Regions from separate parts of the Rhodoferax ferrireducens T118 genome, predicted to be linked through region 2. Evidence: predicted binding sites of a transcription regulator. Region 2 holds the regulator's gene; the other holds the start of a gene.

What was found. Region 2 encodes LexA, which represses DNA repair genes until DNA is damaged. Its sites were predicted from a motif close to ACTGTATNNNNATACAGT; they were not measured.
Region 1: recA (recombinase RecA) is a predicted target of LexA. The motif match lies at 1,421-1,438, and genes of this name have one in related genera.

Annotation. Positions count from the first base shown of each region.
Region 1 is NC_007908.1:4,402,361-4,417,717, reverse strand. It holds gene RFER_RS20040 (sensor histidine kinase) at 1-12, opposite strand, end outside; gene RFER_RS20035 (response regulator) at 43-717, opposite strand; gene RFER_RS20030 (MarR family winged helix-turn-helix transcriptional regulator) at 815-1,354, opposite strand; gene recA (recombinase RecA) at 1,509-2,612, shown strand; gene recX (recombination regulator RecX) at 2,618-3,079, shown strand; gene argC (N-acetyl-gamma-glutamyl-phosphate reductase) at 3,161-4,096, opposite strand; gene sucC (ADP-forming succinate--CoA ligase subunit beta) at 4,258-5,424, shown strand; gene sucD (succinate--CoA ligase subunit alpha) at 5,444-6,337, shown strand; gene RFER_RS20000 (TerC family protein) at 6,459-7,157, shown strand; gene RFER_RS19995 (CHASE2 domain-containing serine/threonine-protein kinase) at 7,366-10,089, shown strand; gene RFER_RS19990 (Stp1/IreP family PP2C-type Ser/Thr phosphatase) at 10,102-10,887, shown strand; gene RFER_RS19985 (FHA domain-containing protein) at 10,936-11,613, shown strand; gene RFER_RS19980 (3',5'-cyclic-nucleotide phosphodiesterase) at 11,707-12,498, shown strand; gene RFER_RS19975 (GspE/PulE family protein) at 12,495-14,915, shown strand; gene RFER_RS24985 (methyl-accepting chemotaxis protein) at 15,041-15,357, opposite strand, start outside.
Region 2 is NC_007908.1:3,295,884-3,311,240, reverse strand. It holds gene RFER_RS24155 (hypothetical protein) at 1-298, opposite strand, end outside; gene RFER_RS15180 (DMT family transporter) at 517-1,413, opposite strand; gene RFER_RS15175 (methylated-DNA--[protein]-cysteine S-methyltransferase) at 1,410-1,943, opposite strand; gene RFER_RS15170 (DNA-3-methyladenine glycosylase 2 family protein) at 1,989-3,536, opposite strand; gene RFER_RS15165 (phosphomannomutase/phosphoglucomutase) at 3,658-5,085, shown strand; gene waaC (lipopolysaccharide heptosyltransferase I) at 5,082-6,143, shown strand; gene RFER_RS15155 (3-deoxy-D-manno-octulosonic acid transferase) at 6,140-7,501, shown strand; gene RFER_RS15150 (D-2-hydroxyacid dehydrogenase family protein) at 7,589-8,602, opposite strand; gene RFER_RS15145 (hypothetical protein) at 8,696-9,055, opposite strand; gene lexA (transcriptional repressor LexA) at 9,089-9,763, opposite strand; gene RFER_RS15135 (asparaginase) at 9,866-10,891, shown strand; gene RFER_RS15130 (transglycosylase domain-containing protein) at 10,923-13,967, opposite strand; gene RFER_RS15125 (YihY family inner membrane protein) at 14,236-15,357, opposite strand, start outside.

The DNA of each region.
Region 1 (15,357 bases), 1.1 Mb from region 2:
GGGAATAGTCACGGTGCTGCGCGCCGAGGCGACCTCATCAAATTATTTGGGAATTTTTTCCAGGCAGTAGCCCAGGCCGCGCACCGTGGCAATGCGGATGGGGCCTTTTTCAATTTTTTTGCGCAGACGATGGATGTAGACCTCAATGGCGTTGTTGCTCACCTCTTCGCCCCATTCACAGAGTCGCTCGACCAGCTGGTCCTTGCTCACCAGACGGCCGACGCGCTGCAGCATCACTTCGAGCAGCCCGAGCTCACGGGCCGACAGCTCCACCATCACGCCGTCGATGGTGGCGACACGGCCGGACTGGTCATAAATCAAGGGGCCGTGCTTGATGGTGCTGCTGGCCGAGCCCATGCCGCGGCGGCTTAACGCGCGTACCCGTGCTTCAAGTTCATGTAGGCTAAAGGGCTTGGCCATGTAGTCATCGGCGCCCAGGTCCAGCCCTTTGACGCGTTCTTCCACGCCGTCGGCGGCGGTCAGGATCAGCACCGGCAGCGCGGAGCCGCGGGCGCGCAGTTTCTTCAAGACTTCGAGTCCGTGCATTTTGGGCAGGCCCAGGTCCAGGATCAACAGGTCGAATTCGGTGTTGGTCATCAGCGCGGCGTCGGCTTCCGTTCCGCTGGCGACATGGTCGACGGCGGCGCCCGAACTGCGCAGGGTTCGCAGCAGGCCGTCAGCCAGTACCTGATCATCTTCGGCAATCAGAATTCGCATCTTTGACTCCTCATTGGGGTGGTGCCTGAGACCTTGTCAGGCTCTTGTCAGCCGATTCTAGGCGGGGGCACTGTATTTCATCAAACGCGGCTGACATTCACGCGGCATACGCTTCCAGGCCAAGCGCCATGACCGTGGCCACTTCCGTGCCGACCGCCGTGCGCAGTTCGGCCTGTGCCTGCACCACCGCTTGCCGGTATGCCTGCAGCCAGCTCAGGCCCACGGGGGTAAACACAATGCTACGCGCCCGGGCATCGTGCGCGTCCGGTACGCGCAAGACCAGGCCCCAGGCTTCGCATTGATCCACCAGCTTGCCCATGGCCTGCTTCGTCATGCCGGCGCGCTGCGCCAGCTCGGTCAGGCGGGCGCCGCCCTGCGCCAGGTGCCGCGTGATGTGGATGTGGGAGGCGCTCAAACGCCCGCGCGCTGCCAGGTTCGACAGCGCCAGCGGCACGTCGTCATTCCGCGCCATCAGCGCCAGCACGCGGGCATCAAACTTTTGCAGCGCCTGGCCCAGCCAATGACCTACATGCGCCTGGCGCCAGGCGTCGGGCAGGCCCGCTTGCGCTGCGGGCGTCGCCTCCCGCGGCTGCGGGGCGAGGGCGCCAGACCGGGCCAAGTCGGGTCGTTCAAACATAGCCTAGATAGTAAGCCAAATTGACTAAAAAATGTATTTACAGATTTGAACAACAGCCGCTAAACTACTGTTCAAGCATCCAGCCTGTCATTAAAGCCAGAGGATGCGGCAGATTTACGCAGATTCAACCGGTTCTTATTTCAAGGAGATTTTCATGGATGCACCCGTCGTCGCCCTCAAGGCCCCCACACCCGCTCCCACCCCGATCAACAGCGAAAAAGCCAAAGCCCTGCAAGTGGCGCTGGCCCAGATCGAGAAGCAGTTTGGCAAGGGCACCATCATGCGCCTGGGCGAGGGTGAGGTGATCGAAGACATCCAGGTGGTATCGACCGGCTCCTTGGGGCTGGACATTGCCTTGGGTGTTGGCGGTCTGCCGCGCGGCCGGGTGGTCGAGATCTACGGCCCGGAGTCCTCCGGCAAGACCACGCTCACGCTGCAGGTGATTGCCGAAATGCAAAAAACCGGTGGCCAGTGCGCCTTTATCGACGCCGAGCACGCGCTCGATATCCAGTACGCCCAAAACCTGGGTGTCAATCTGCAAGACCTGCTGATCAGCCAGCCCGATACCGGTGAGCAGGCGCTGGAAATCGTGGACAGTCTGGTGCGCTCGGGTGCGGTGGACCTGATCGTGGTCGACTCGGTCGCGGCGCTGACGCCCAAGGCCGAACTGGAGGGCGAAATGGGCGACTCCTTGCCCGGCCTGCAAGCCCGGCTGATGAGCCAGGCGCTGCGCAAACTCACGGCCCACATCAAGAAGACCAACTGCATGGTGATCTTCATCAACCAGATTCGCATGAAGATTGGCGTCATGTTTGGCAGCCCCGAGACCACCACCGGCGGCAATGCGCTGAAGTTCTACGCCTCGGTGCGACTCGATATCCGGCGTACCGGCACCATCAAAAAAGGCGACGTGGCGATTGGCAACGAAACCAAGGTCAAGGTCGTCAAGAACAAGGTGGCGCCGCCGTTCAAGACGGCTGAATTCGACATTTTGTTCGGCGAGGGCATCAGCCGCCAGGGCGAGATCATCGACATGGGCGTGAATGCCAACATCCTTGACAAGTCGGGCGCCTGGTATGCCTACAACGGCGAGAAAATCGGCCAGGGCCGTGACAATGCGCGCGACTTCCTGCGCGAGAACCCCGCGCTGTCGCAAGAGATCGAAAACAAGGTGCGCGCCTCGCTCGGCATTCCCTTGTTGCCAGGCGCCCCGGAGCCCGATGTCAAAGCCAAAGCGGCCAGCAAAAAGGCGGCCTAGTTCTCGTGTCATTTGTCCAACCTTCGCTCAAAGGCCGCGCCTTGCGGCTGCTCAGTGGCCGCGAGCATTCGCGCGCCGAGCTGATGCAAAAGCTGCAGCGTTTTGAAGAAGAGCCCGGCAGCTTGGCTCAGGCCCTCGATGAGCTGCAAGCCAAGGGTTTTATCAACGAGCAGCGGGTGATTGAGTCGGTGCTGTACCGACGCGCCGCCAAGCTGGGCACGGCACGCATCAAGCAAGAGCTGCAAGGCAAAGGCCTGGAGCCCCAAGCGGTCAGCGCCGCGCTGGCCGGCCTGCAGGCCTCGGAACACGAGCGGGCGCGGGCGGTCTGGCAGAAAAAATTTGGCACGGCGGCGGTGGACGGCGCCGACGCGGCGCGCCAGATGCGGTTTCTGGCGGCACGGGGGTTTAACGCTGAAGTGATCCGGCGTGTGGTCGCCGGGCGGCAGGACGACGGAACCGGCTGTTGACTTGTTTTGTAAGCCAAATCAAGCTCTAGCCCACGTTAAATAAGCGTAGTTAGCTATCAATATCATAGCTAATTTGGTAAGCTACAGCCCCAGCATCAACTGCAAGTTCTGCACCGCAGCGCCGCTGGCGCCTTTGCCCAGGTTGTCCAGGCGCGCCACCAGCACGGCGTGGTGAAAGTCATCGTGCACTTGCCTGTTGGCGAACACGCGCAGTTCCATCCGGTTGGTGTCTACCAGTGCCAGTGGATCGAGCTTGTTGTCCGGGGTGGCGGGCAGCACGCTGACCCACTCGCTGCCCGCGTAATGCTGCGTCAGCGCGTCCTGCAAGTCCTGCGCGCTCACGTGCCCCGGCAAGAGATCCAGATGCAGCGGCACTTGCACCAGCATGCCCTGCCTGAAATTGCCCACTGAGGGGATGAACAAGGGGCGCCGTAGCAGGCCGGTGTATTTCATGATCTCGGGAATGTGCTTGTGTTTCAAGCCCAGGGCGTACAGCTCAAACGCGGGCGCCGAGCCATTTTCATAGGCCTCGATCATCGGGCGGCCACCGCCCGAGTAGCCGCTGACGGCGGGCAGGGTGATGGGGAAATCTTTGGGGATCAGGCCCGCATCAATGAGCGGGCGCAGCAGTGCGATGGCCCCGGTGGCGTAGCAGCCCGGATTGGCGACCCGGCGTGCCTGGGACACCGCCTCCCGCTGCCCGGCAACGAGTTCCGGAAAACCAAACACCCAGCCCGGCGCCGTGCGGTGCGCGGTGGAGGCGTCAATGATCTTGGGGCCGATCTGGCCGGTGGCACGCGCCATGTCGTCGATCATGGCGACCGATTCAATCGCGGCTTCGTCGTGCAGACAAAGCACCACCAGGTCAACCTGTGCCATCAGGGCGCGCTTGGCGGCCGCATCCTTGCGCTGTTCAGGCGCAATACTGATCAGCTCGATGCCTGGCAAGGTTTGCAGGCGCTCACGGATTTGCAGACCGGTGGTACCGGCCTCGCCGTCAATAAAAATCTTGTGCATGGTTCATCTCGGTCGGGAGGTGCTGGCTGGTCCTGTCAGCTGGCCTCAAGTTTGGTGCATTGCAGCATGATACAGTTGGAGGCTGCTTTGTCCAGTGCCTGCCGCAGAGTCCTCAAACTCTGCCGCCGGATGAAAAACTACCTGTTCCTGAGAGAGCCTTCATGAAAATTCACGAGTACCAAGGCAAGGAAATCTTGCGTCAAGCTGGTGTACCGGTGCCGCGCGGCATTCCGGCCTTCACCGTTCAAGAAGCGGTGGAAGCCGCTCAAAAACTCGGCGGCCCGGTCTGGGTGGTCAAGGCCCAGATCCACGCCGGTGGCCGCGGCAAGGGTGGCGGCGTGAAGTTGGCACGCTCGATCGACGAGGTCAAAAAGCTCGCCGGTGAAATCCTGGGCATGCAGTTGGTCACGCACCAAACCGGCCCCGAAGGGCAAAAAGTTCGTCGCCTGCTGATTGAAGACGGCGCTGACATTCAAAAAGAATACTACGTGTCCGCCGTGACCGATCGTGCCAGCCAGCGCGTGGCCATGATCGTCTCCAGCGAGGGCGGCATGTCGATTGAAGACGTGGCGCACGACACGCCCGAGAAAATCATCACCGAGATCGTGGACCCCGCCACCGGCCTGACCGTTGCGCAAGCCACCAAACTGGCCAATGCCATCGGCGTGCCTGCTGGCTCGACCGCGCAAGCCGTGGACGTGCTGCAAAAGGTTTACAAGGTCTACATGGACACCGATGCCTCGCTGGTTGAAATCAACCCGATGATTCTGGAAGGCAATGGCAATATCAAGGCCATCGACGCCAAGTTCAACTTTGACGACAACGCGCTGTTCCGCCATCCCGAGATCGTGGCCTACCGCGATCTCGACGAAGAAGACCCGGCCGAAGTGGAAGCCAGCAAGTTTGACCTGGCCTACATCAGCCTGGACGGCAACATCGGCTGCCTGGTCAATGGCGCTGGTCTGGCGATGGCGACCATGGACACCATCAAGTTGTTTGGCGCCTCGCCGGCAAACTTCCTGGACGTGGGTGGCGGCGCCACCCCCGAGAAGGTGACCGAAGCCTTCAAGATCATGCTGAAGAACCCCAACGTCAAGGTGATTCTGGTCAACATCTTTGGCGGCATCATGAAATGCGACACCATTGCGGCCGGCGTCATTGCGGCTTGCAAGGCCGTGAACCTGAATGTGCCGCTGGTGGTGCGCATGAAGGGCACTAACGAAGAGCTGGGCAAAAAACTGCTGGCCGAATCCGGCCTGCCCATCATCAGCGCCGATACCATGGCCGATGCAGCGCAAAAAGCGGTGGCTGCCGTTAAAGCAGCCTGAGACTGACTAGGAACAAATCATGTCCATCCTCATCAATAAAGACACCAAAGTCATCACCCAAGGCATCACCGGCAAGACCGGTCAGTTTCACACCGAAAAGTGCCAGGAATATGCCAACGGCAAGAACTGTTTCGTCGCCGGGGTGAACCCCAAAAAGGCGGGCGAGAAGATTTTTGACATCCCGATTTTTGCCTCCGTCAAGGAAGCCGCCAGCCAGACTGGCGCGACCGTGTCGGTTATTTACGTGCCACCGGCCGGCGCAGCCGCTGCGATCTGGGAGGCCGTGGAGGCCGACCTGGACTTGGCGATCTGCATCACCGAGGGCATCCCGATCCGGGACATGCTCGAAGTGCGCAACAAAATGCGCGCCAAGGTGGCGGCCGGTGGCAAGGAAACCCTGCTGCTCGGCCCCAACTGCCCGGGCCTGATCACGCCCGACGAGATCAAGATCGGCATCATGCCCGCGCACATTCACCGCAAGGGCCGTATTGGGGTGGTTAGCCGCTCCGGCACGCTCACCTATGAAGCGGTGGCGCAGCTGACTGAAATTGGGCTCGGTCAGTCCAGTGCCGTCGGCATTGGCGGCGACCCGATCAATGGCCTCAAGCACATCGACATCATGCGCCTGTTCAACGACGACCCCGATACCGACGCGGTCATCATGATTGGCGAAATCGGCGGCCCGGACGAAGCCGACGCAGCACGCTGGTGCAAAGCCAATATGAAGAAACCGATTGTTGGCTTTATTGCCGGTGTCACCGCCCCTGCGGGCAAACGCATGGGTCACGCCGGCGCCTTGATTTCGGGTGGTGGCGACACGGCCGAAGCCAAGCTGGCGGTGATGGAGGAGTGTGGTTTCAAGATCACGCGCAATCCGTCCGAACTGGCCAAGCTGCTCAAAGCCATGCTGTAAAGGCGAGTCGCCTTTATCGGTGCGCCCCAACGGCAGCACTCAACCCACCTAGCCGGATTGCCCCAGGGACAATTCGGCTTTGTTGTTTATAAGCCTCAGGCATTCATAGAGACCCAGCACCGTGGAAGAATTTCTCACCGCTCACTTTTGGTTCGCTGTCGGTCAGATCATCATGATCGATATTTTGCTCGGTGGTGACAATGCCGTGGTGATCGCCCTGGCTTGCCGCCAGCTGCCGGTGCACCAGCGCCTGAAGGGCATTTTGTGGGGGACGGCGGGGGCGATTGTGCTGCGTGTCATCCTGATCGCCTTCGCCTTGACTTTGCTGCAGGTGCCATTTTTGAAGCTGGTCGGTGCCGCCTTGTTGTTGTGGATCGGCGTCAAGTTGCTGCTGCCGCAGGACGAAAACGGGCACAACAGTATTCAGGCCAGTGACCAGCTGTGGGCGGCGGTCAAGACCGTGATCATTGCCGATCTGGTGATGAGCATCGACAACGTCATCGCCATCGCCGGTGCGGCCACAGGCGCTGGCAGCCAGCACCAGTTGCCGCTGGTGATTTTTGGTTTGCTGGTCAGCGTTCCGATCATTATTTGGGGCAGTCAACTGGTGCTCAAACTGATGGACCGCTTCCCGGTGATCATCACGGTCGGTGGTATGTTGCTGGGGTGGATTGCCGGCACCATGGCGCACAGTGATCCCGCCGTGCAAAACTATTTACCCCAGTCCATGGTGTGGCACTATGGCTTCGGCTTGGTGGGCGCGCTGGGCGTGCTGGCGATGGGCGCGGCACTCAAGAAACGCCGGCTACCACCCACCTGAGTCGATGCCAAGGCGCACGCAGGGTTGTGGCTGCCCGTGGCTTGTTCGGCATTTTTTTGCACAAAGCTGCGAAATTTCTTCAAGATGCCTCTTGTTGACGGTGGTTCCATCTGCTACTGTAGCCTTGCGCTGGATCTTTGCGTTTGACATCTTGCGGGCTGGTGCGCCGCTGATCGGTTTCAGCTACACAAAGGGTTAAAGGTGCCGGGTGGCGAAATCTTCTTTATCTGAATCGGGTTCTTTCTGGCGCACCGACGGGTTTGTGGGTGTCTTGGTTGTGCTCATTGTGGTGCTGCTGTACCTGGGCAGCGACTTTATTGGCACCTTGGAACGGCGGTTTTATGACGTCGCCAGCACCAACACCAGCAGCTCGCGCCATCCGTCCGACCGGATCGCCGTCATCGCCATTGATGATCGGAGTATTGCCAACATCGGTCGCTGGCCCTGGCCACGTGGTATTCATGCCCAGTTGATTGACAAGTTGGCGACCGCCAAATCCAAGGTCGTGGTTTATGCCGTGTTCTTTTTTGAACCCCAGGTTGACCGGGGTCTGAGCTACATTCGCAAAATGAAAGAGGTGCTGGGCGCCGACGCCGATCCAGCCGGCACCCCCTCCGCTCGGAGTGAACAGCTGGCGCGGGTGATGACCGAAGCCGAGACAGCACTCGACACCGATGGTCAACTGGCGGCGAGTCTCAAAAGCGCCGGCAACGTCATCCTGGCTTCGTCTTTCACCTTGGGCGAACCCCAAGGCAACGCCGACCAGCCCCTGCCCGCGTTTGCGCTCAAGAGTGCGCTCGATGAAAACAGCGCTTTCTCGCTGCCAGCGCTCAGAGGGCAGCAGCCCATCGAGCGCCTGGGGGCGGCCGCAGCCGGTATCGGTCACCTGAACCAGACGCAGGACGTGGACGGCGCCGTTCGATTTGAGCCCCTGCTGGTCAATTACGACGGCAAGGCGGTGCCCTCGGTGGCGCTACTGGCCGCCACCCAAAGTCTTAACCTGAGCACCGCTGATATCGCGCTCCATGAGGGTGAATCAGTGCAAATCGGCCAACTGCGCGTAAAAACCGATGCGGCGGCGCGCATGTTGCCCCAGTTCTATCAAGCGCGTGACGGCAAACCGGCCTTTAGCGTGGATTCTTTTGACGATGTGCTCAGCGGCAAAATCCTTGCCTCCAAATATGCAGACAAGATTGTCATCATTGGGGTCACGGCAACGGGCGTGGGTACCCAGTTCCCTGTGCCTGGCAACCCGGCCTTGTCGCCCGCAGAAGCGATTGCGCATGTGACGTCGAGCATCTTGGGCGAGCACTTTATTGTTCAGCCAGGCTGGGGTGCCGGGGCCAGGCTGGCGCTGTTGCTCCTGGCCAGCGCCTATCTCATTGCCGCCTTGCCACGCTTGCCGGCGGGTCGGGCAGCCGTGATCACCCTGCTGTTATTGACGGTTTTACTGGGCACCGAGTTTGGCCTGTTGTCGGGCGCGGCGCTGTGGCTGAAGCTGGTGTTTCCGGCGACGCTGCTGCTGATCGGGCATCTGGCCCTGACGACCAAGCGATTCTTGATGCCGCAGGCCGACAAGTCCAAGCCGGATGAAGAGTCGGCTGAAACCAAGCGCATGATGGGCTTGGCGCTGCAGGGGCAGGGCCAGCTCGACATGGCCTTTGACCGGTTCCGCCGCGTGCCCATGACAGAGGCGGTGATGGGTGATTTGTGCCGCCTGGCACTTGACTTCGAAGGCAAGTGCCAATCGGACAAGGCCGGGGCGGTGTATCAATACATGGCGACCTACAGCAAGGACTACAAAGATATCAAACTGAAGTTGAACCAGGCCGGGAATCCGTCAGAAGCCGTGCTGATCGGTGGCAGCATTTCCCGTCCGGGGGGCGCCCTGCGGTTCGACGCTGGCGCGATTGAGAAGCCCATGCTGGGGCGTTACCAAGTGGAAAAAGAACTTGGCAAAGGCGCGATGGGTGTGGTGTATTTGGGTAGAGACCCGAAAATTGGCCGGGTGGTGGCGATCAAGACCCTGGCGCTGAGTAAGGAATTTGAAGGTGATGAACTGGTGGATGCGAGGGAACGCTTTTTCCGCGAAGCCGAAACGGCCGGGCGTTTACAGCACCAGAATATCGTGACGATTTTTGACGCTGGCGAGGAGCACGATCTGGCCTATATTGCCATGGAGTTCCTCAAGGGCAAGGACTTGGCCGACTACTGCCAGGGGGGTCGTTTGCTGGCAGTACCCACCGTGCTTTCCATCGTGGTGCGGGTGGCGCAGGCGCTGGACTATGCCCACCACCAGCATGTGGTGCACCGCGACATCAAGCCGGCCAACATCATGTACGAGCTCGAGAGCGACACCTTGAAGGTGACTGACTTTGGAATTGCGCGCATCACCGATTCGAGCAAAACCAGGACCGGCCTGGTGTGGGGTACTCCCAGTTTCATGTCGCCCGAGCAACTCGCCGGTAAAAAAGTGGATGGTCGATCGGATCTCTATTCGCTCGGTGTCATGCTGTTCCAGCTGTTGACAGGCGTGCTGCCCTTCCGTGGTGACTCCATGGCCGAGTTGATGTCCAAAATTGCGAATGATGAGGCGCGCGACATTTGCAGCATCCGCCCGGCGTTGCCAGCGGCGCTGGCGCGCGTGGTCGCGGTGTCACTGAGCAAACGCCCAGAGGCCCGCTACCAGGATGGGGCTCAGTTTGCCTTTGAGCTGCGGGCGGTATTATCGGCACTGATGGGTGACGTGGCGGCGCTTGGCGGTGCCGTACCGACGGCAGACCGGCAGGCGTCATCCGTGGCTGAAAAAACGGCGCAGTTTGTGGCAACCGTTCCTGCATCGGCGACAGAATTTGAAAAAACGGTCGTGCTCGCCAGCACAACCTCCACGTTGAAACCGCCCAGCGCCAAAGCAGGCGGCCTTGACACCTAGCCTGGTACCTCCATGAATTACACCTTCTGTACACAGACTGACCCGGGCCGGGTCCGGGAAAACAACGAAGATTCCGTGGCTTTTGATGCAGCCACAAACCTGGGTGTTTTGGCGGATGGCATGGGAGGTTACAACGCTGGTGAGATTGCCAGTGGCATGGCGACCGCCTATATCAAGTCCGAATTGGCGCGCTGGTTATCCGAGGCCAGCCCGCAGGCCAACGCCGGGGAAGTCAGGCGCGCCATTGAGATTTGTGTCGACAATGCCAACCGCTCCATTTTTGCTGCCTCCTGCTCCAACCGGCATTATGCGGGTATGGGAACCACCCTGGTGGTCGGCGTTTTTCTGGACAACCGCTTGTTGTTAGGGCATGTCGGAGATTCCCGCTGTTATCGCTGGCGTGGCAACACCCTGCTGCAGATCACCAAGGACCATTCGCTGCTGCAGGAGCAAATTGACGCCGGATTGTTAACGCCCGAGCAGGCGGCGACAGCGCCCAACAAAAACCTGGTCACCCGGGCACTGGGCGTGGACAATGTGGTTTCACTGGAACTCAACGAGCATCGCGTCGAGCCTGGTGATATTTATTTGATGTGTTCCGATGGACTTTCTGACATGATGCCAGACGCCGCGATTGCGGAAGTCCTGCAACATGGCATATCACTGCTGCCAATGGTGCAAGAGCTGGTAACCTTGGCCAACCAGAATGGCGGACGCGATAACATCACGGTATTGTTGATTCAAGCTTCAGCCAGCCCGGACAAGCGCGGATTGATGGCCAGATTGCTTGGTAAATAGCTAGCGCATGAGAAACCCAATAATCAATTTCAGGAACAGGAGTCGGTCATGCCGAAAATGATCGTATCGATCGACGGTGTTGTCATCAAGGAAGTCCAATTGACAAAGGACCGCACGACGCTGGGCCGGCGGCCGTACAACGACATCGTGATCGACAACCTGGCAGTCAGCGGCGAGCATGCGGTGGTGCAAATGACGGGTGGACAGGTTTATCTGGAAGACCTGAACAGCACCAATGGCACCTACGTGAACGGCAAGGCGATCAAGAAGCAGTTGCTCCAGGATGGTGACTCGGTCGAAGTCGGCAAATACAAGATCAAATTTGTCAGCGATGTGCTCGGCGAGAGTTATGAAAAGACCATGATGGTCAAAGCGGGTGCCAGCGGGTTGGCGCCATCCGCTGCACCGACGTCGTTGACGCCGCCCGCGAGCGCTGGTTTCGCGGCGCAAGCGAGTGCCGAGCCGCCGGGCGCCGCAATCAAGGTCTTGTCAGGGGCTGCGGCCGGCCGTGAAGTGCCCTTGACCAAAGTAGTCACCACGATCGGCAAGCCGGGTGTCGCCGTTGCCGCGATCACCCGACGCCAGCGTGGTTTTGTCGTGCATCACGTTGAAGGGGCGGGCAACCCGACCCTCAACGGGGCGCCCGTCGGGGCAGAGCAGGTGGCCTTGAAAAATGGCGATCTGATTGAGCTGGCCGGGACCCAAATGCAGTTTGTTCAGGCTTGAGCTGGCCGATGACAGGCCAGGCTTGCGGTCCGGCCTGACGGGTCAAGATCACGTACAGCGAGGCGTTATGGGATATTTTTCAAAGCATTCGGCATGAAAGTACGTGTACTGGGCTGTTCAGGCGCGATCTCAAAGGATTGTCGAACCACGTCATTCCTGATCGATGGGGACGTGTTGATTGACGCCGGCACCGGGGTCGGTGACCTCACGCCGGATGAAATGAGCGGCATTGAGCACGTCTTGCTCACGCACTCGCACCTGGACCACGTGCTTGCCCTGCCCTTGATGGTGGACGCGATTGCCGCCCGGCGCACGACGCCAGTGCAGATTCATGCACTCGCTGGCACCATCGCCGCCTTGGAAAAACATATTTTTAATGATGTCATCTGGCCCGATTTCGCTCGCCTTCCAACGCCAGAGGCGCCCTTTGTCAGTTTTCATGAAATCCAGGTGGGCCAGACCCTGCAATTCGGGCGCAAGCTGGTGGAGGTTTTGCCTGCGGTGCACACCGTCCCCGCTGTGGGTTTTGCCGTTACCGCAGGAAACGGCTGCTGGGTGTTCACCGGTGACACCGAACGCAACCCGGCATTCTGGGACCGGCTCAACCAACTCAATGTGGCGATGCTGGTGATCGAAACCGCCTTCAGCAACCGCGAAAAAGACTTGGCACAACGCAGCCTGCACCTGTCACCCCACGTACTGGCCGACGAACTGGACTGCATCGCGCCCGGCGCTGCTTATCCTATTTACATCACCCACACCAAGCCCGCGGAAACCGAGTTGATCATGGCCGAGATTCAGCGTTTTGATCAGACCTTGGCCAATGGACCCCATGTGACGCACGATATTCGCTGGTTGCGCGCCGGGCAGGAGTTTGAGTTATGAGCGCCGTGATTAAACCGGTCAGTGGCGAGAGAAATTCCGAGCAGGTTTTTTTTGAATCACAAAAGCTGCCCAGCGAGAAACGGGGCATGCTGTTTGAAGCCCTGTTTTACAAGCAGTTGCAACAGGTTACCACCCGGATCCACGAAACCGAGAATCTGGAGCAGATCATGCTGGAGGCGAGCCAGGATATCTGCAAACTGTTCAATGCCGACCGTCTGACTCTTTATGCCGTCAATGAGGACCAGAGTGCCATTGTCTCCAAGGTCAAGACCGGGCTCAACAGCAGCCGGGACCTCAAGTTGCCGATCACGCCCCAAAGTATTGCCGGTTACGTTGCCTTTAGCCGACGACTGCTCAACCTGCCCGACGTCTATGACGACGACGCGCTCAAGCAAATACACCCGGCCCTGACCTTTCTCAAGGAAGTGGACAAACGATCGGGCTACCGAACGCGGCAGATGCTGGTGGCCCCTATTCTTGAAGGCAAGACGCTTTATGGCGTGCTGCAGGTCATCAACAACAAAAACGATCAGCCCTTTGGAGAGCTTGAAGTGGAAGGCGTGTCGCAACTGTGCAAAACACTGGGCACCGCCATTCGGCAACGGATCCAGAAGGCGGAAGCGAGCGCGCGGCGCATGGCCACCAAATACGATGGTTTGGTCGCCGACGGTGTGATGTCGGCGCAGGAGCTTGAGCATTGCCTGCAGCAGGCGCGCGTCGAGGGCAAGTCGGTGGAGCAGGTCTTGATCACGCAGTACCAGGTCCGGCCAGCCCAGATTGGCCCCTCACTGGCCAAGTTTTTTGGCGTGCCCTATGAGCCCTTCAGTGCGGGGCGCATCCGCTCGGAGATGCTGCATGGTCCGCTCAAGCGCGAGTTCATTGAACAGCAGGGGTGGATACCGCTGGAGGAGTCGCCCGATGGCCTGGTCATCATGTGTGTGGACCCCGAGGCGGCGCTCAGCTCGCGCGTGGTGCCGCAGGTATTTCCCCGCATCATCAGATTCTCCTACCGGGTCACAACGCAAACCGAATTTGCCGATACTTTGGGTCAGATCTTCGGTCTGGAAGCGGCGGGCGGGTCGATCGACGAGTTGCTGGCTGACATGGACGGCGGGGCCATTGACGACGGCAGCAATGACGACTCGCTGGAGTCGGCGGCGGCTGACAACGAACTCGTGAAGTTCGTCAACAAGGTCATCATTGACGCCTACAAGCAGGGTGTGTCCGATATTCACATTGAGCCGATGCCGGGCAAGCTTAAAACCGGCATCCGATTCCGCATCGATGGCACGCTGCAGCCGTATATCGAGGTTCCGGCCCATTTTCGCCAGGCCATGGTGACCCGTTTGAAGATCATGTGCGACCTCGACATTTCAGAGCGCCGCCGGCCCCAGGACGGCAAGATCAAGTTTAAAAAATACGGTCCGCTCGACATTGAACTGCGGGTGGCCACCATACCGTCCGCTGGCGGGGTGGAAGACGTGGTGATGCGGATTCTGGCCGCCGGGGAGCCGATCCCCATGGACAAGCTGGGCCTCACCCCGCACAACATGGAGCGCGTCATTCGCACCGTCGAGAAGCCGTACGGCTTGTTTTACGTGTGCGGCCCGACCGGCTCGGGCAAAACCACCACGCTGCACTCCATCCTCAAGCATCTCAACACGCCCGACACCAAAATCTGGACGGCCGAAGACCCGGTGGAAATCACGCAAAAAGGACTGCGCCAGGTCCAGATCAACCGCAAAGCCGGCATCGACTTTGCGCTCATCATGCGGGCCTTCTTGCGCGCCGACCCCGACATCATCATGGTCGGCGAGTCGCGCGACAAGGAAACGGTGGCGATGGGCATCGAAGCGTCGCTCACCGGCCACCTGGTGTTCTCGACCCTGCACACCAACTCGGCGCCGGAATCCATCACCCGCCTGCTGGACATGGGCATGGACCCCTTCAACTTTGCCGATGCGCTGTTGGGCATTCTGGCGCAGCGGCTGGCCAAAAAGCTGTGTGACTGCAAGGAAGCCTATGTGCCCGATGCCGAAGAGCTGCGCCTGTTTGCGGCCGAATATTCTGATGAGCTGCGGCACTCGCAAGCCTGGGCGGCCGACTATGAAGGTGAAACCGATAGATTGATCGCGAGCTGGCACCGGCAATACGATCAGGACGGCCAACTGCGGTTTTACCGCCATGTAGGCTGCGACAAGTGCCACAACACCGGCTACAAAGGCCGCATCGGCCTGCATGAGCTGCTGATCGCCGACGACGGCATCAAGAAACTGATCCAGGAGCGTGCCCGCGTCGCCGAGATTTTTGCCGCCGCGGTGGAAGGCGGCATGCGGACCTTGAAGATGGACGGCATGGAGAAAATCATGATGGGCCTGACCGACATCAAGATGGTCAGGTCGGTGTGCATCAAGTGATGCCAAGCCGAACCCCCATCACATCACATCACATCCAATAGCCGCAGCGTGGCTGCAGGCCCGCAGCTTTTGGCTGTGCCGGGTCAAAAACCCGTCTTGGCTACCGCGAATGTCGAGACGTGACCTTAGAAGCTTTCCCAGTCATCCCCACCCGCATTGGCGGTGGCGGCTCGCGGGGTTTTGTGCGCGGTCGTCACGGGAGCTGCCAGCGAGCGCGGCGCAGGACTGGGAACGATTTTTGTCTTGGCGCCACTTTCCAGTGTTCTGTCGACCGGGGTGGGGTGGGTGTTGATCGTCCGTTGCGGCGTCGTGTTGTGCGCCCTGCCGCCGACATCGTCCTGCGACAGCTTGAACACCGCGACTGTCCCGACCAGATCCTGTGCCTGTGTCTGCAGGCTCGAAGCGGCCGCCGCCATCTCTTCCACCAGCGCAGCATTCTGTT
Region 2 (15,357 bases):
TGAGTTGGGGGAAGTAGTTGCCGTGACGGGTTGCCTCGCGCGTCAGCAGTTGCAGATTGTGGACCTGGGCGTGGGCATCCGTCCAGAGGTCGGGGAATTGCGCCGCGTTGGCGGACTTGTCGAAATGACGCAGTCTTTTGGTCGTTGGCTTGAGCGGGTTGGGGCTTGGGCTGGGTTGGTGTTTTTGGCGTTCTTGCCCCCACTCACTCCCCCAACCCCTCTCTCGCCCCGCCGGGCGAAAGAGGGGGGCTTCATTTGGCCTTGTCTTAAAAGGTGGGAAATATGCGCTCGTTTGCATGCTGGCCTCCAAGTGGCGGCAACCCACCGAGAAGCCGTTCAGTCGGTTTGTGGCCAACGTGCCACGGCACGTTTATTTCCCACCTTTTAAGACAAGGCCAAATGTGGCTGTTGGCTCCCCTTTCCGCCCCGGCGGGGGTGGAAAGGGGCGGGGGGGATAGGGGGGGAATACAGCGCTTGAAAAATGAACGGGTCGCCCATAACCAGGCCAATGGATTGTCAGCGGCGCAGCTGGAGCAGGCCCGCCGATAGCGCGGTGCCGCAGACGATGATGGCGGCGCACAAGAGCATCCACAGCGAAACCACCTCGCCCAAGAAGATGACGCCGTAAATCACCGCAAACACCGGTATCGCAAAGGTCACCGTCAGCGAGCGCGCCGGCCCCAGGTTCTCGATCAGCCGGAAGTACAGGATGTAGGCGACACCGGTGCACAGCACGCCGACGGCCAGCAGCGCCAGCCAGGCCGTGGTGCCCGGCGCGCGCGTCGGCCACAGCCACAGGGTGGGCAGCGCCAGGCCCAGGGTGGCCCCAAACTGGCTGCCGGTGGCTGTCACCAGCGAGGGCAGGCCGCTCAGATAACGTTTGGTGTAACTTGCCGAGATGCCGTAGCACAGGCACGCGGTCAAGCAGGCCAGCACGGCCCAGCCGGTCGCCAGGCCCGAGGCGCCGGGTTTGAAGCTGGCTTTGTCCCAGGCCAGCAGCGCCACGCCGGCAAAGCCAATCAACAGACCCAGAATGCGCAGGCCGTGCGGCCGGTCCTTGAGCCAGAGCCAGGCGATCATGGCACCAAACAAGGGCACGGTGGCGTTCAGAATGGCGGACAAACCGGTGCTGATGGACAGGAGCGCAAACGAAAAACAGGCAAACGGGATGGCGGAATTGAGCACGCCGACAACAAAGATTTTTTTCCAATGCCTGGCCAGTTGGGGCCAGAGCCCGCGCCACAGCAACAGCGGTCCCAAAAACAGGGCGGCAATGGACACCCGCAGGCCCGCCGTCGGGATGGCGCCAAACTCTTGGGCTCCCAGGCGCATGAACAGAAAGGATGAACCCCAGATGGCAGCGAGCAGAACAAACTCGGTGCGCCAGGGCTTGGTGGGGGGCAGGGATGTCAAGGTGTGGCTTCTTGGGGCTGGTTTGGTTCGGGTTTGAAGCTTGCGCCTTCGAGTTGCAGCAACGCCGTCTTGCGCGGCAAGCCACCGGCGTAACCGGTGAGCGACGCGCCTGCCCCGAGTACGCGGTGGCAGGGGACGATGATACTCAATGGATTGCGGGCCACCGCGCCGGCCACGGCACGCACGGCTGCGGGCTTGCCGATGCTGGCACTCAGGGCACCGTAGCTCAGGGTGGCTCCGAACGGAATTTGCAGCAGGGCGCGCCAGACGGATTGCTGAAAATCAGTGCCAGCCGATAAATCCAGCGCCAGCTCAAAGGCCTGACGCCGACCGGCAAAGTACGCGCTCAACTGGGTTTTGGCCTGTTGCAGCACCGGCAGATCGCGGTCCACAGGCCAGCGCGCGGTGTCCGGCTGATGGCTTTGGCCGTCAAACCACACGCCTGTCAATCTATCGTGGGCGGCGGCCAGAATGATGCGTCCAAGCGGGCTGTCATAGCTGGCTTGAACGGTGGATGGTGCAAACTTCATATCAATTCTCCTTGTGGCCCCCGTGAAATATGGGTAATAAGCTATCTATTTTGTAGCATCTGCGGCAACCGGTGGGGCGGCCCAGGCTCGGATCACGGCGTAGCTGCGCCACGGTTGCCAGGCCAGTGACGCGGCCTGCGCTTCTTTGGCCGGGTTTTTGGCGTCTTGCACGCCCAGTGCCTTGTGCAGGGCGACGTCGCCGGCCGGAAAGGCGTCCGGCCAGCGCAGTGCGCGCATGGCGATGTACTGGGCGGTCCAGTCGCCAATGCCGGGCAAAGCCTTCAGGGCGGCCAGGGTGGAGGGCACGTCCGCCCCGGCGTGCAGTGGCAGGCGCTGCGCCGCCACGGCGCTGGCGATGGCCTGAATGGCCGCTTGCCGCTGCCGGACGATGCCCAGTTGGCCCAGTGCGTCGCCGCTGGCGGCGGCCAGTGCCGCGGCGCTTGGAAAAAGCCGGTTCAGCCCGGCGATCGGGGTTTCGATCGGTTCACCAAACCGTTGTACCAGTCTTGCCGCCAGGGTGCGCGCCGCAGCCACGGTGATCTGTTGGCCCAGGACGGCGCGCACGGCCAGCTCAAAGCCGTCCAGGGTGCCGGGCACGCGCAAACCGTCGCCCCGTGGGAAGCTGGTGCGCAACAGGCTGCTGATGGCGCGGGGATCCGCATCCAGATCGAGCATGGCCCGCACGCGCGCCATTACCCACGGCAGCACCTCGCGCAGCGAATCACTCAAGCGCAGATCCACACGGTTGCCAGCAGCCTCAAAGCGGGCCACCAGCCAGCCGGTGTAGAGCGTCTGGCCGCATTGCACGGCCACGGTTTTGCCGATGCTCTGGTTGCCGGGCTCCAGCGTGACGCATTCAATCCCCGTGACCTGGCGTTTGCCAAAGAACTGCAGCATGGCGTCCACGTCATAGGGCGGGCGGTAGGCCAGCCGGACCTGAAGGCTCTGGCCGGGTGCATCGTGCCCGTGTTTTGCGCCGTTGCGGCGCAACTGCGTCGGGCTGAGGGCGTAGTGCGCGGCAAACACGGCATTGAAGCGCCGCACACTGGTGAAGCCACTCAAGTGCGCGACCTGCGTGACGGCCAGTGCGGTGTCGGTCAGCAACTGTTTGGCGCTCAGCAAGCGCTGTGTTTGCAGGTACTGCAGGGGCGACACGCCGAACTGCGCTTCAAAAATGCGGCGTAGGTGGCGGTCGCTCACGCCCAGGCGCTGGGCCAGCCGCTGCACGCTCGGTGTGCTCTCGGTCCAGGCTTCCGGTGTGTCCAGCAGGCGGGCCGCCTGAGTGGCCAAGATGCTGGAGGCGTCCTGGATGGACCACGGCTTGGTTTCAAACACGTGGCCGAGGGCAGAGGTGCGCGGTGCGAGTTCCGGGCGGCAGCGCAGGCAGGGCCGAAAACCGGCCTGTTCCGCCTGCGCCGCGTGAACAAAAAACCGGCAGTTTTCACGCTTGGGGGTGCGTACCCGGCACACCGGACGGCAATAAATGCCGGTAGATGTAACGCCGGTGTAAAAGCAGCCGTCAAAACGTGCGTCCTTCGCCCTGAGCGCGAGGTAGCAGGCGTCGTCGTCGGGCTGTGCGTGATGGGGTGTCATGCCGGTGATGATACGCGCGCACCGTTGTAAAACCAGCCGTTTCCGGACATGTCCCCGGGTGTGGCCGCCGCCTACAATTCACGGCACGAACCGAGCTCATCCATTTTCAGGGGACCCAGTCATGCAGTTATCAGCTTCTATTTTTAAAGCCTACGACATACGGGGCATCGTGCCTGTCACCGTTGACGAGGCGGTAGTCGAAGCGCTGGGCCGGGCCTTTGGCACGGTGGCACGCCGTGAGGGCGAAACCGCGGTGGCGGTGGGCCGCGACGGGCGCCTCAGTGGCGCCACGCTGAGCGCAGCGCTGATGCGCGGTCTGGTGGCGGCCGGGCTGGAGGTGATCGATATCGGTACGGTGACCACGCCGATGGTGTACTTTGCGGCCAACACCTTGTGCACCAGCGGCATTCAGGTGACCGGCAGCCACAACCCCAAGGACCACAACGGCTTCAAAATGGTGCTGGCCGGACGCGCCATTTATGGCGAAGAAATTCAGGCACTGCGCCGCATGATGGAAGATGAGTCCTGGGAGTTGCTTGGCGGGGGCAAAGTGCGCAGCGTCGATGTGCTGGCGGCCTACCAGGCGCGCATCGTGGGCGACATCAAGTTGGCGCGCCCGATGAAGATCGTGGTCGATTCAGGCAACGGCATTGCCGGGGCCACGGCGCCGGCCATCTTGCGGGCGATTGGCTGCGAGGTGACGGAGCTGTTCAGCGAGGTCGATGGCAACTTCCCGAACCACCATCCCGACCCGAGCAAGCCGGAGAACCTGCGCGACCTGATGGCCGCGCTGAAAACCAGCGATGCCGAAATCGGCCTGGCCTTTGATGGCGACGGCGACCGCCTGGGCATCGTCACCAAAGAGGGCAACAACATATTTCCGGATCGGCAACTGATGCTGTTTGCGCGGGATGTGCTTCAACGCGTACCGGGTGGCACGATTTTGTTTGACGTCAAGTGCACGCAGCGGCTGGCGCCGGCGATCGAGGCGGCGGGCGGCGTGCCGCTGATGTACAAGACCGGGCACTCGCTGATCAAGGCCAAGATGAAAGAAATCAACTCACCGCTCGGAGGCGAGATGAGCGGCCACATTTTCTTCAAGGAGCGCTGGTACGGCTTTGACGACGGCACCTATGCCGCCTGCCGCCTGCTCGAAATCTTGAGCCGCTCGCCCGACGCCAATGCCGTTCTTGACGCCTTGCCGACCAGCTTTTCCACCCCGGAGTTGAACGTCAAGTGTGCCGAGGGCGAACAGCACACGCTGGTCGCGCAACTGCTGGCCGCAGCAAGCGCGGCCATGAGCGCCGGTGCGGGCAGCGGCCCTTTGACGGACGCGATCAGGGCCGGTGCGAAGGTCTCCACCATCGATGGTCTGCGCGTGGACTGGCCCGATGGCTTTGGCCTGATCCGCGCTTCCAACACCACGCCGGTGCTGGTGCTGCGTTTTGAGGGCCAAACGCCCGAGGCGCTGCACCGCATTGAAGCCACCATGCTGGAACTGCTGCGCGAGGTCAAACCCGGCGCGGTGCTGGACCAGGCAGCGCATTGAAGATCCTGATCGTCAAGCTGTCTTCGCTTGGCGATGTGGTGCACGCCATGCCAGCCGTGCAGGACATCCGGCGCGCCTGGCCGCAGGCGCAGATTGACTGGGTGGTGGAGCGCAGCTTTGCGCCCTTGGTGCAGCGCTGTGAAGGGGTGAACCGGGTCATTGCCTGCGAGCTCAGGCGCTGGCGCCACTCACCCTTTTCCAAGCAGACCCGCCAGGCCTGGCGCACGTTCAAAGTCGAGTTGCAGCGCGAGCGTTATGACGCGGTGATCGACCTGCAGGGCTTGACCAAGTCGGCGTTCATTTCATGGCTGGCGCGGCTGGCGCCTCAGGGCAATCGTTATGGCTTGGCCCACCAGACCGAAGGCTCCAGTTTCGAGGCGCCCGCGCGTTGGGTGGCCCATGTGGCGGTGACGCTGGAGCCGCATTGCCATGCGGTGGCCCGCTCCCGTGCCGTGTGCGCCCAGGCCTTGGGCTATGCGGTGCCCGCTTCCATGTCTTTTGGGCTTCTAGCCTCCGTCAACACTGGACAAACAGCTACTGTAAACATAGCATTTGAGGCGGCTTGTCCGAACGGCTGGGTGGCGCTGGTGCATGGCACCTCGCGCGCCGACAAGCAGTGGCCGCTCGAGCACTGGCGCAGTCTGGGGCAGCGTCTCAATGCCAGTGGCTACGCCGTGGCCTTGCCGCACGGCAGTGATACAGAGCAGAAGACGGCGCAGCAAATCGCCCAGGGCCTGGCCTGCGCCGTTGTCTGGCCCCGGCTCGCCCTGGACGCCCTGACCGACGCGCTGGCCACTTGTGCCGGTGTCGTGGGGGTGGACAGCGGTTTGAGTCATATCGCCGTGGCGCTGGACTTGCCCCATGTGCAGCTCTACAACTTCGACACCGCCTGGCGCACCGGGCCGCTCAACCGGACGCACCAGTGCAGCGTGTTTGCCCAGCCAAGTCCCACGGTGGACGCGGTCTGGCAGGCCTGGCTGGCGGTTGCTGCGTCAGCGGGCGCGACCAGCCGAGGATCGGTGGCCAAGTCGGCCCCCACCGGAGTGATGGCGCTGTGACGCGCTTGCTGTACAGCGTGGTCATGTGGCTGGCGCAGCCATTTTTGCGTTTGAAACTGCGTCGGCGCGGCGTGCAGGAGCCGGGTTACCTGCTGGCCATGGAAGAGCACTTTGGGTATTACGCGTCTGCTGCGCCGCCGGCAGATGGCAACACCATTTGGGTCCACGCGGTGTCGCTGGGTGAAACACGCGCCGCCGCTGTGCTGGTGGCAGGCTTGCGAGAGCGTCTGCCCGGCATGCGTTTGTTGCTCACGCACGGCACCGCCACTGGTCGTTTTGAGGGCGTCCAGTTGCTGCGGCCGGGCGACCTGCAGACCTGGCAGCCTTGGGACTCTGCGGGCGCGGTGCAGCGTTTTCTGGCGCACTTCCAGCCGCGTATGGGCATCCTGATGGAAACCGAAATCTGGCCCAATCTGGTGGCCGGGTGTGCGCAACGCGGCGTGCCGCTGGTGCTGGCCAATGCGCGACTGAGTGAGCAGTCGCAACGCAAGACGCGCAAGCTGGCCTGGTTGGCACGGCCGGCCTACCGCGCCCTGACGGCGGTGTGGGCGCAAACGCAGGCTGATGCGTTACGCCTGCGGGCCCTGGGGGCCCCTGTGCAAGGTGTTTTCGGCAACCTCAAGTTCGACGCCACGCCCAACGCCGACCAGTTGACCATTGGCCAGAGATGGCGTCACCAGAGCGGGCGGCCGCTTGTGATGTTGGCCAGCTCGCGCGAGGGGGAAGAAGCGGCTTTGCTTCAGGCTTTGGCGTCATTCAGGCCTCCAGCCTCCGTTGCTACTGAGACTGATGCTACTATTTCTATAGTAGGTGAAGTTCAGTGGCTGATCGTGCCACGCCATCCGCAGCGCTTTGACACGGTGGCCGCGCTGATCGAGCGCCATGGCTTTGCGGTCTCGCGGCGCAGTGCCTGGCACGACGGACCACCTGCGCCGGGTGCGCTGGATGGCGCTGAGTCAGTGCGTCCCACGGTCTGGCTCGGCGACTCCCTGGGCGAAATGGCGCTGTACTACGGCTTGGCCGATGTCGCCTTGTTGGGCGGCAGCTTCGAGCCGCTGGGGGGGCAAAACCTGATCGAAGCCGCTGCCTGTGGCTGCCCGGTGGTGATGGGTCCACACACCTTCAACTTTGCTGAAGCCGCCGAGCAGGCGCAGACAGCGGGCGCGGCGCAGCGTGTGGCGACCATGATGGAAGGGCTGCAAGCGGCCGCCAAGCTGGCCTGCCAGGCCAGCGCGCTACGCGCAGCACAGCACGCCGCCGATGCCTTTGCCCGCACCCACCGAGGTGCCGGCGCGCGACTGACCGAGGCCGTGGTGCAACTGCTGGCCGCGAACCGGATTGAATCAAGCTCTTTTTGACGCCAGGCCGGGCCAGGTGCCCAAGCGATGGGGCATCAGCACCGAAGGCGAAAATGTGCGCCAAATGCCTGCTGTATCCCGGTAAAACTAGCGCCGCCGCTCAACTTGCAAGGCGCCCGGATTGACGATGTTGGTCGGCGTGCCTTTGATGAAGTTGATCACGTTGTCAAACGCTGCGCCAAAGTACAGCTCATAACTGTCCTGCTCGACATAGCCGATGTGCGGTGTACAAATGCAGTTCTCCAGCCGCAACAGGGCGTGCCCCTGCAAAATCGGCTCGGTCTCGAAAACATCGACCGCCGCCATGCCGGGCCGCCCCCGGTTGAGGGCACTGATCAAGGCATCGGGCTCGATCAACTCGGCGCGGGCTGTGTTGACCAGCAGGGCGGTTGGCTTCATGCGCGTCAGATCATCGAGTGTGACAATGCCGCGCGTTTCATCCACCAGGCGCAGGTGCAGCGACAGGACATCGGATTGGGCAAAAAAATCATCCCGGCTCAGGGCCGCTTCAAACCCGTCCAGAATAGCGCGTTCACGCGCCGGTGCCCGCCCCCAGACCAGCACCTTCATGCCAAAGGCCTGGCCGTAGCCCGCCAGCAGCCGGCCGACTTTGCCGTAACCCCAGATACCCAGCGTCTTGCCTTTCAGAACCATCCCCAAGCCGAAGTTGGGTGGCATCGAGCCCGTTTTCAAACCCGATTGCTGCCACGCACCATGCTTGAGATTGCCAATGTACTGGGGCAGGCGGCGCATGGCCGCCAGGATCAAGGCCCAGGTGAGTTCGGCCGGCGCCACCGGCGACCCGGAACCCTCGGCCACCGCAATCCCGAGCTCGGTGCAGGCGTCCAGGTCGATGTGCGAGCCAACCCGCCCGGTTTGCACAATCAATTTGAGCTTGGGCAGTTTCTCGATCAAGGCGCGCGGCAGCTGCGTGCGTTCACGGATGAGCACGATCACACTGGCATCCTTGAGACGCACCGACAACTGCCCAAGCCCCTTGACTGTGTTGGTGTAAACCTTGGCCGGGTAGGGCGCCAGTTTGGCTGCGCATTCGAGTTTTCGAACCGCGTCCTGGTAATCATCAAGAATTACGATATTCATAGGCCCTGATTGTGCCTTGGCACGGCCCGTGGACTTGGCCGCGGCTATTTTTCAAGCGCACAAAAAAGAGACACGAATGGTGGTGAACTGGTTTCAGTACAGCGCCGCTTCGCACGCTGCCAGACGATCGAGTTCGGCACAGACGTCGGCCATGCGGCCGGAAATCACCATGCGACCGACCTGGGCCGGCGTCTGGCCGGCTTCCATCACGCGCACAACTCGCAACGGGCGCCGGGCTGAATCATGGCCGGGCGCGGGCCGCTTGCCCCCCGTGCCATGCAGCTTGCTGGCCATTGAATGCCTGGCAAGTTCGTAGTGACGCGACGGTTGGCCTGAGAGTGTGGAGCGCCCGCGCGAGCTGCCGGGCAGGTTGGGTAGAGCGGGCATGAGCCAGCGCCACAACGATTGCAGCGGCGCCAGAATGGCGGGAACAGCCAGGAGTGCAGAGCTCATTTGAAACCTTTCAATTCAAAACCTGATCACCGCTCACATCAACATGGTGTTGCGGATCAAGCCAACTGCCAGCCCTTCAATCTCGAAGGGCTCGCCGGGTTCGACGACGATGATCTGGTAGTCGGGGTTTTCCGGGCACAGTTCGATCAGGTCCTTGGTGCGCCGAAAGCGCTTGACGGTGACTTCATCACCCAGGCGTGCCACCACAATCTGGCCGTTTTTGGCGTCCCGCGTGGATTGCACGGCCAGCAGGTCGCCGTCCATGATGCCGGCGTCGCGCATCGACATGCCGCGCACCTTGAGCAGGTAGTCGGGTTTGCGCTGGAACAGGCTGCTTTCGACGTAATAGGTTTGGTCGATATGTTCTTGCGCGAGAATCGGCGAGCCCGCTGCCACGCGGCCAATCAGGGGCAGCATCAGTTGTGACAGGCCGGGCAGCGACAGGGGAAATTGTTTGCTGCGGGATTCGTTGATGGAGCGCAGTGCCTCGCTCTTGAGGCGAATACCGCGCGAGGTGCCGCTGACGAGTTCGATGGCGCCTTTGCGCGCCAGCGCCTGCAAGTGTTCCTCGGCGGCGTTGGCAGACCTGAAACCGAGCTCGGTGGCGATCTCGGCCCGGGTCGGTGGCGAGCCAGTGAGGGTAATGGCGTTCTGGATCAGGTCCAGAATTTGTTGCTGGCGGGCAGTGAGTTTAGGGCTTCCAAGCATGGCGACTCCTTTGCGGTACGGTGGGTCTTGCTGTTACTTTATACACACTGTTGTTGTATTCAGTAACTGTATTTTTAATCAGTTTTTGGAGATTGGCAAGTGATGGCTGCAAAATTTATTGAAAAAGTGCTTGTGTTGGCTACCGGTGGCACGATTGCCGGCAGCGCAGCCAGCGCCGCCGACAACATCGGCTACACCGCGGCCCAGGTCGGTGTGAGTCAATTGCTGGCGGCGGTGCCGGGGCTTGATCAGGTGTTGGCCGGGCGCACGCTGGAGGCCGAGCAAGTGGCCCAGATTGACAGCAAGGACATGAGTTTCGCGGTTTGGCAGCAGTTGGCGCAGCGGGTCAGTCACCATTTGGCGCAAGCCGACGTCACCGGCATCGTCATCACCCACGGCACCGACACCTTGGAAGAAACGGCTTATTTTTTACACGCCGTGCTGCCGGCGCGACAGCTCGCAGCCAAGCCGGTGGTCCTGACCTGTGCCATGCGGCCAGCCTCCAGCGTGGCGCCGGATGGGCCGCAAAATATCAGGGATGCCGTTGTCGTGGCCACCACCACCGGCGCTTGTGGCGTGCTGGCCGTGTGTGCGGGTGCGGTGCATGCGGCGGCCGATGTGCAAAAGGTTCACACCTACCGGCTCGATGCCTTCAGTTCGGGTGACGCCGGGGCTGTGGCGTATGTCGAGGAGGGTGCGGTGCGTTTGGTAAAGAATTGGCCTCTAGCCCCCGTCGACCGGGCTCATGTAGCTATCGAAGAGATAGCGTCTGTGAGCCACTGGCCACGGGTGGAAATTGTGATGAACTACGCGGGCGCCAGTGGTGCGTTGGTGGATGCACTGCTGGCTCCGGTGTCTGCGGCTGGCGCGCAGGGTCAGACTGATGCGCAACTCGCGCAGGTGCCGTTGCGTGGCCTGGTGGTGGCCGGCACCGGCAATGGCACCATTCATCAGGATTTGGAGGCAGCACTGCGCCGCGCGCAAGCACTTGGGGTCAGGGTGGTGCGCTCAACCCGCTGCGCCACTGGCCGTGTGCTGGCGACAGAAAGTTCGGAATTTGCGCATTCCAAGGGCCTGTCACCGGTCAAGGCCAGGATTGCGCTGATGCTGGAACTGATGCAAGCCTGACCGGCCGGGCCTGCGCCATCGCTTGGTGACGCTAGAGATGGTCCGCGCTTTCGCCAGCGTGGCCTGGCGCGCAGCCGGCACCGCCAATGATCAGCGGCATCAGTTTGGGTGCCAGCACTTTGAGCAATTGCACCGGCAGGCCGCTGGTGAAATCGAAGGCGGCGGCCTGCGCGCCCGGCACGTAGGCGATCAGCGTGCCGAAGAATCGCTCGTCGATGTTGAAGACGAAGGTCGCCGAGCGGTTCACCACGCGCGAGGCGATCAGGCGCCCGCCCGCACCAAACGTATCGAAGCGCTGATCGCCGGTGCCGGTCTTGCCGCCGACTGCGACAAAGCTGCCGTCAGGCCGCACAAAGGCATGCTTCACACGTTGCGCGGTGCCTTCCTCCACCACCCGCCGGATGGCGCCGCGCACCGCTTGCGCCACTTCGGGCGCCAGCACCTTTTCCGCCTTGGCCGGCTTGTACTGCAGCAGGGTTTCATAAGGCGTGGCGGCCGCGAAGTGCAGCGACTCGATGCGTGTGTTTGGCTTACGCACACCATCATTGACGAGTATTCCCATCAGTTCGGCCAGCGCGGCAGGGCGGTCGGCCGAGGCCCCCAGCGCGCTTGCATAGGAGGGCACCAGGGATTCGAAGGGATAGCCCATCTGCGCCCACTGACGGTGGATTTCCAGAAAGCCTTCGCCTTCGAGCAGGCCCAGAATCCGCTTGTCCTGTGCCTGCTTGCGATGGGTGGACAACAGCCAGGCATAGACCGTCTGGCGCTCGGCCACACTGGCCTGCATCACCTGCGTCTGGCTCGCGCCCGGATGGTTGCGCAGATAGCCGACCAGCCACAACTCCAGCGGATGCACACCCGCCAGGTAGCCGCGATCGGCCAGCGACATCCGCTCTGGCGCGTACTGCTCGTAGAGCTTGGCCAGCTTGGGCTCGGCCGGATTGACGCCGTCGGGCAAATTGTCCTTCACCCAGGCTGTGAACTGGTCCAGCGGCGCCTCTGGGAAAAGGGTGCGGAAGATGGCGGCCAGCCGCGAGGCGGTGGGGCGCACGTTGCCCAGCAGCAGCTCTTGCGCCTCTTGTGCGGTTTTGCCCTGGTACTTGACCAGGAAACGGCGCATGAAGACCTGGCCCTCGCTGTCGGCAAAGCGCGCCAGATAGGCGGCGCGGCGCGGATCGTCGGCATCGCGCAGCAGCTTGGCCGAGGAGCCCGGGGTCAGGAACATGTAGTGGTGCACGACATCACGCATCAGCCGGATGAACACCAGATTGACTGAGTTGCGCAGTCCATCGCGCACCGACATCACACGGCCATCGTCCTCATGCTTGAAGTTATTGAAGTGGTGCAGCCCGCCGCCGGTCATAAACCCTTCTGCCGGACTGGCGGAATAGTGCCGCTCCAGCGCCGCATCCAGCATCGCGCTCAGGCTCTTGTCCTCAGTCGTGGCAAAGTAGTCGGCGGCCCAGCGCGTCAACACGTCCTGCCGGTCGACTTCCAGCGCATGCAATTGGGCCTTGTCCAGTGTTGATAGCCGCTGATGCAGCTTGTCCATGATGTCGAGATAGGTCACCAGCGTGCGCAGTTTGGCGGTCGAGCCGAGATCGAGCTTGGTGCCTTCGTTGATATTGAGCGGGTGATCAAAGTTGTCGGTTTGCACCCGCAAATAGTTGGCCTCGGCCCCGCGCTCATAGAGCGTGAAGCTGTAGACCACCTTGGACGGATCGCCACGGTCGAGCAACTGTTTGGCCGACAGTCCGGCCGCCCGGGCGTTGGCCGGGTCGCGCAACTCGCGCAACAGGTTGGTCGCGGCTGCCTGCACCGGCGCATCCAGCGTGCTGGCGACGCTGAGATCGAGCCGATCCAGATCGTACAGCCGGTTGCCGCCCAGCAAGCCGGTCAGATGGGTGCGCACCGCATTGGCCGCCTTCTGCGTGACGAAAGATACCGCTGGCGCTGGCACCTTGTCGGCGCGCCGGTTCAGCTTCGCCTGGAGCGCGGCATCGCGCAGTGCCGGCGTGATCACACCGGCACTGCCCAGCAGGCGCAGATGGCTGTCCGTCAGCTGCTCCAGCTCGGCTTCATCGGCGTCGAAATAATAGGAAGGGCGGCGCTGCGAGATCAGCAGACTCAAGGCCTGTTTGTAAATTTGCGCCTGCTCGCCGACATCGCCGGTCTGCGCGGGCACATGGTTCAGAATGCGGTTGACGTCCTTGAAATCACGCCCGTACCAGACCCACAGCCCATCGCCCAGGCCGTGCACTTCGCCAAAGCCGGCTTTGGCGGACAGCGGCATCGTGTTCACGTAGCTCAGCACAATCTGGCGCCGCACCGCGCTGGTATCTTCACCCTGCTGGTAGGCGCGCAAGGCGGCCGACACCATTTGTTGCAATTTTTCCTGGACCGATGAGGTGCGCCCCTCGGACGAATGGCGGTATTTTTCGATCTGGGTCGCCAGCGTGCTGCCGCCAGGTGTTCTGGTGTCGCCGGTGAGGGTGCTCTGGGCCTTGATCAGCACCGCATGGGCCAGCCGGTCCCACTCCACGGCCGGGTTGCGTTTGGGGTGCTCTGGATCGAGCAGCTCACGGTTCTCGATGAACAGCAGGCTTTGCACCAGCAAGGGTGCGATGTCGTCAAAGCGTTCGAACACCCGTTTCGGATAGCGCTCCTGAAACAGACTGTCCTTGTGGCAATCGAGGATGCTCAGACCGCCCTGGATCTTTTCCGGATAGGGGGCGAAATAACCTTTGTCGACAATATCGGCCATGTCCGCTGAAATCCGGGCCTGCTGGATGATCTCGAAATCCCGCGTTCGCAATTTGCCGAAAAACACCGGCAGCAGCGAATAACCGAGACGATCGTCATAGGGTGCGCTCTGCGGGAAACGGATGGACGGACTCGGACCGGCACCGAGCGTGTAACTGGCCTTGCCCGCCAGCCCGGCAAAGAAACGCGCCTGATAGTCCGACGTGCGCAGCTCGTGCGCGACCAGCAGGCCCGCGACGACCAGCACCAGCAGCAGCGATGATGCCAACGTCACCTTGAACCAGAAAAAAAACGAAACCCACTTTCCCCGCATACGCATCACCCTGAATTTCTGGTTGGCTGCCTGGTGGGGCAGGCGACGCCGTCCTCCACCCTTTTGAAACTAACGCGGACACGAAATTCAACCGCAGCAAGTGAAGTATCGCACCTTGGACCAGCGCGAAAGCGCCCGTTTCCCGCCCGTGTAGGGTCGTGGGTGAAAAAATCAGCTATGGCTTTGCGTACCCGATAAGTGTCGAATGTTCGCTGCACCTTCCCGGTCTGGCATGACAAGCGCAGCGGCGTCTAATGTGCTACATAATTTATAGCACGTCACGTACGTTCAACAGGGGCCAGCGTCCTTTTTCCCATAAATTTTGGGTGCTTTCCTCCCGTCGCAACAAGAGTGTGTCAAGCAGCGGCGCCAGCGCGGTCGCATCTGGATTGGCCAGCATCACGTAGCGTGCGGCTTCGCCCTTGAACTCCTCATTGAGCAAGCCGATCCAGTCCAGTTCAGACAAGGTTTCCAGCACCGGCTCCAGTTGCAGGGCATCTACCCGCAGCAACTGGGCCAGTTGTTGCATCGTCAAACCCTTGACTGCGTCTGAGCGCACCCGTTCGAGCTGCTGCAGCGTTTCCAGTGCCAACTGAAACTGCAAGCCATGCGAACGGCCCCGGTGTTGTATGCCGGAGGTCAGACTGGGCAAGTAGGCCGCGATGACGGCGCCCAGCAGCACAATGATCCAGGCGACGTAAATCCAGATCAGCAGGATGGGCACCGTGGCAAAGGCGCCATACAGCACAGAGTAGGTTGGCACCTTGCCCAGGTACAGGGCCAGCAACTTCTTGGCGAGCTCAAGGCCGGCCGAGACAAACATGCCACCGGCCCAGGCATGAGACCACTTCACCCAGGTGTTGGGCACAAAGTGGTACATCGCGGCCATGCCCCAAGCCACCATAAAAAACTGCAACACATCGAGCAGAAATTGCACCCCGCCTGGCATCACGCCCACCACGCCTTTGGACGCCGAAATGGCGTACGAGGTGATGCTCAGGCTGACCCCCAGTACCAGCGGTCCCAAGGTCAGGGCGGCCCAATACACCAGCACACGCTGGCCGAGGGAGCGGCGGGTGCGCACCCGCCAGATGCCATTGAGCGTGTGATCGATGGTCAAAATCAGAGCCACCGCCGTGACCAACAACAGGGCGATCCCGGCGCCTCCCAACTTGCTGGCCTGACCGGCAAACTGGGTCAGGTAGCCCAGTACCTGGCGCGCGATATTGTCGGGAATCAGGCTGGTCACCAACCACTTTTGCAGCACGCTCTGGAGCTTGGCAAACATGGGAAAGGCGGTAAAAATGGCCAGTGCCACCGTGACCAAAGGCACCAGCGCCATGGTGGTGGTGAAGGTCAGGCTGCTCGCCGTGAGGCCCAGGCGATCTTC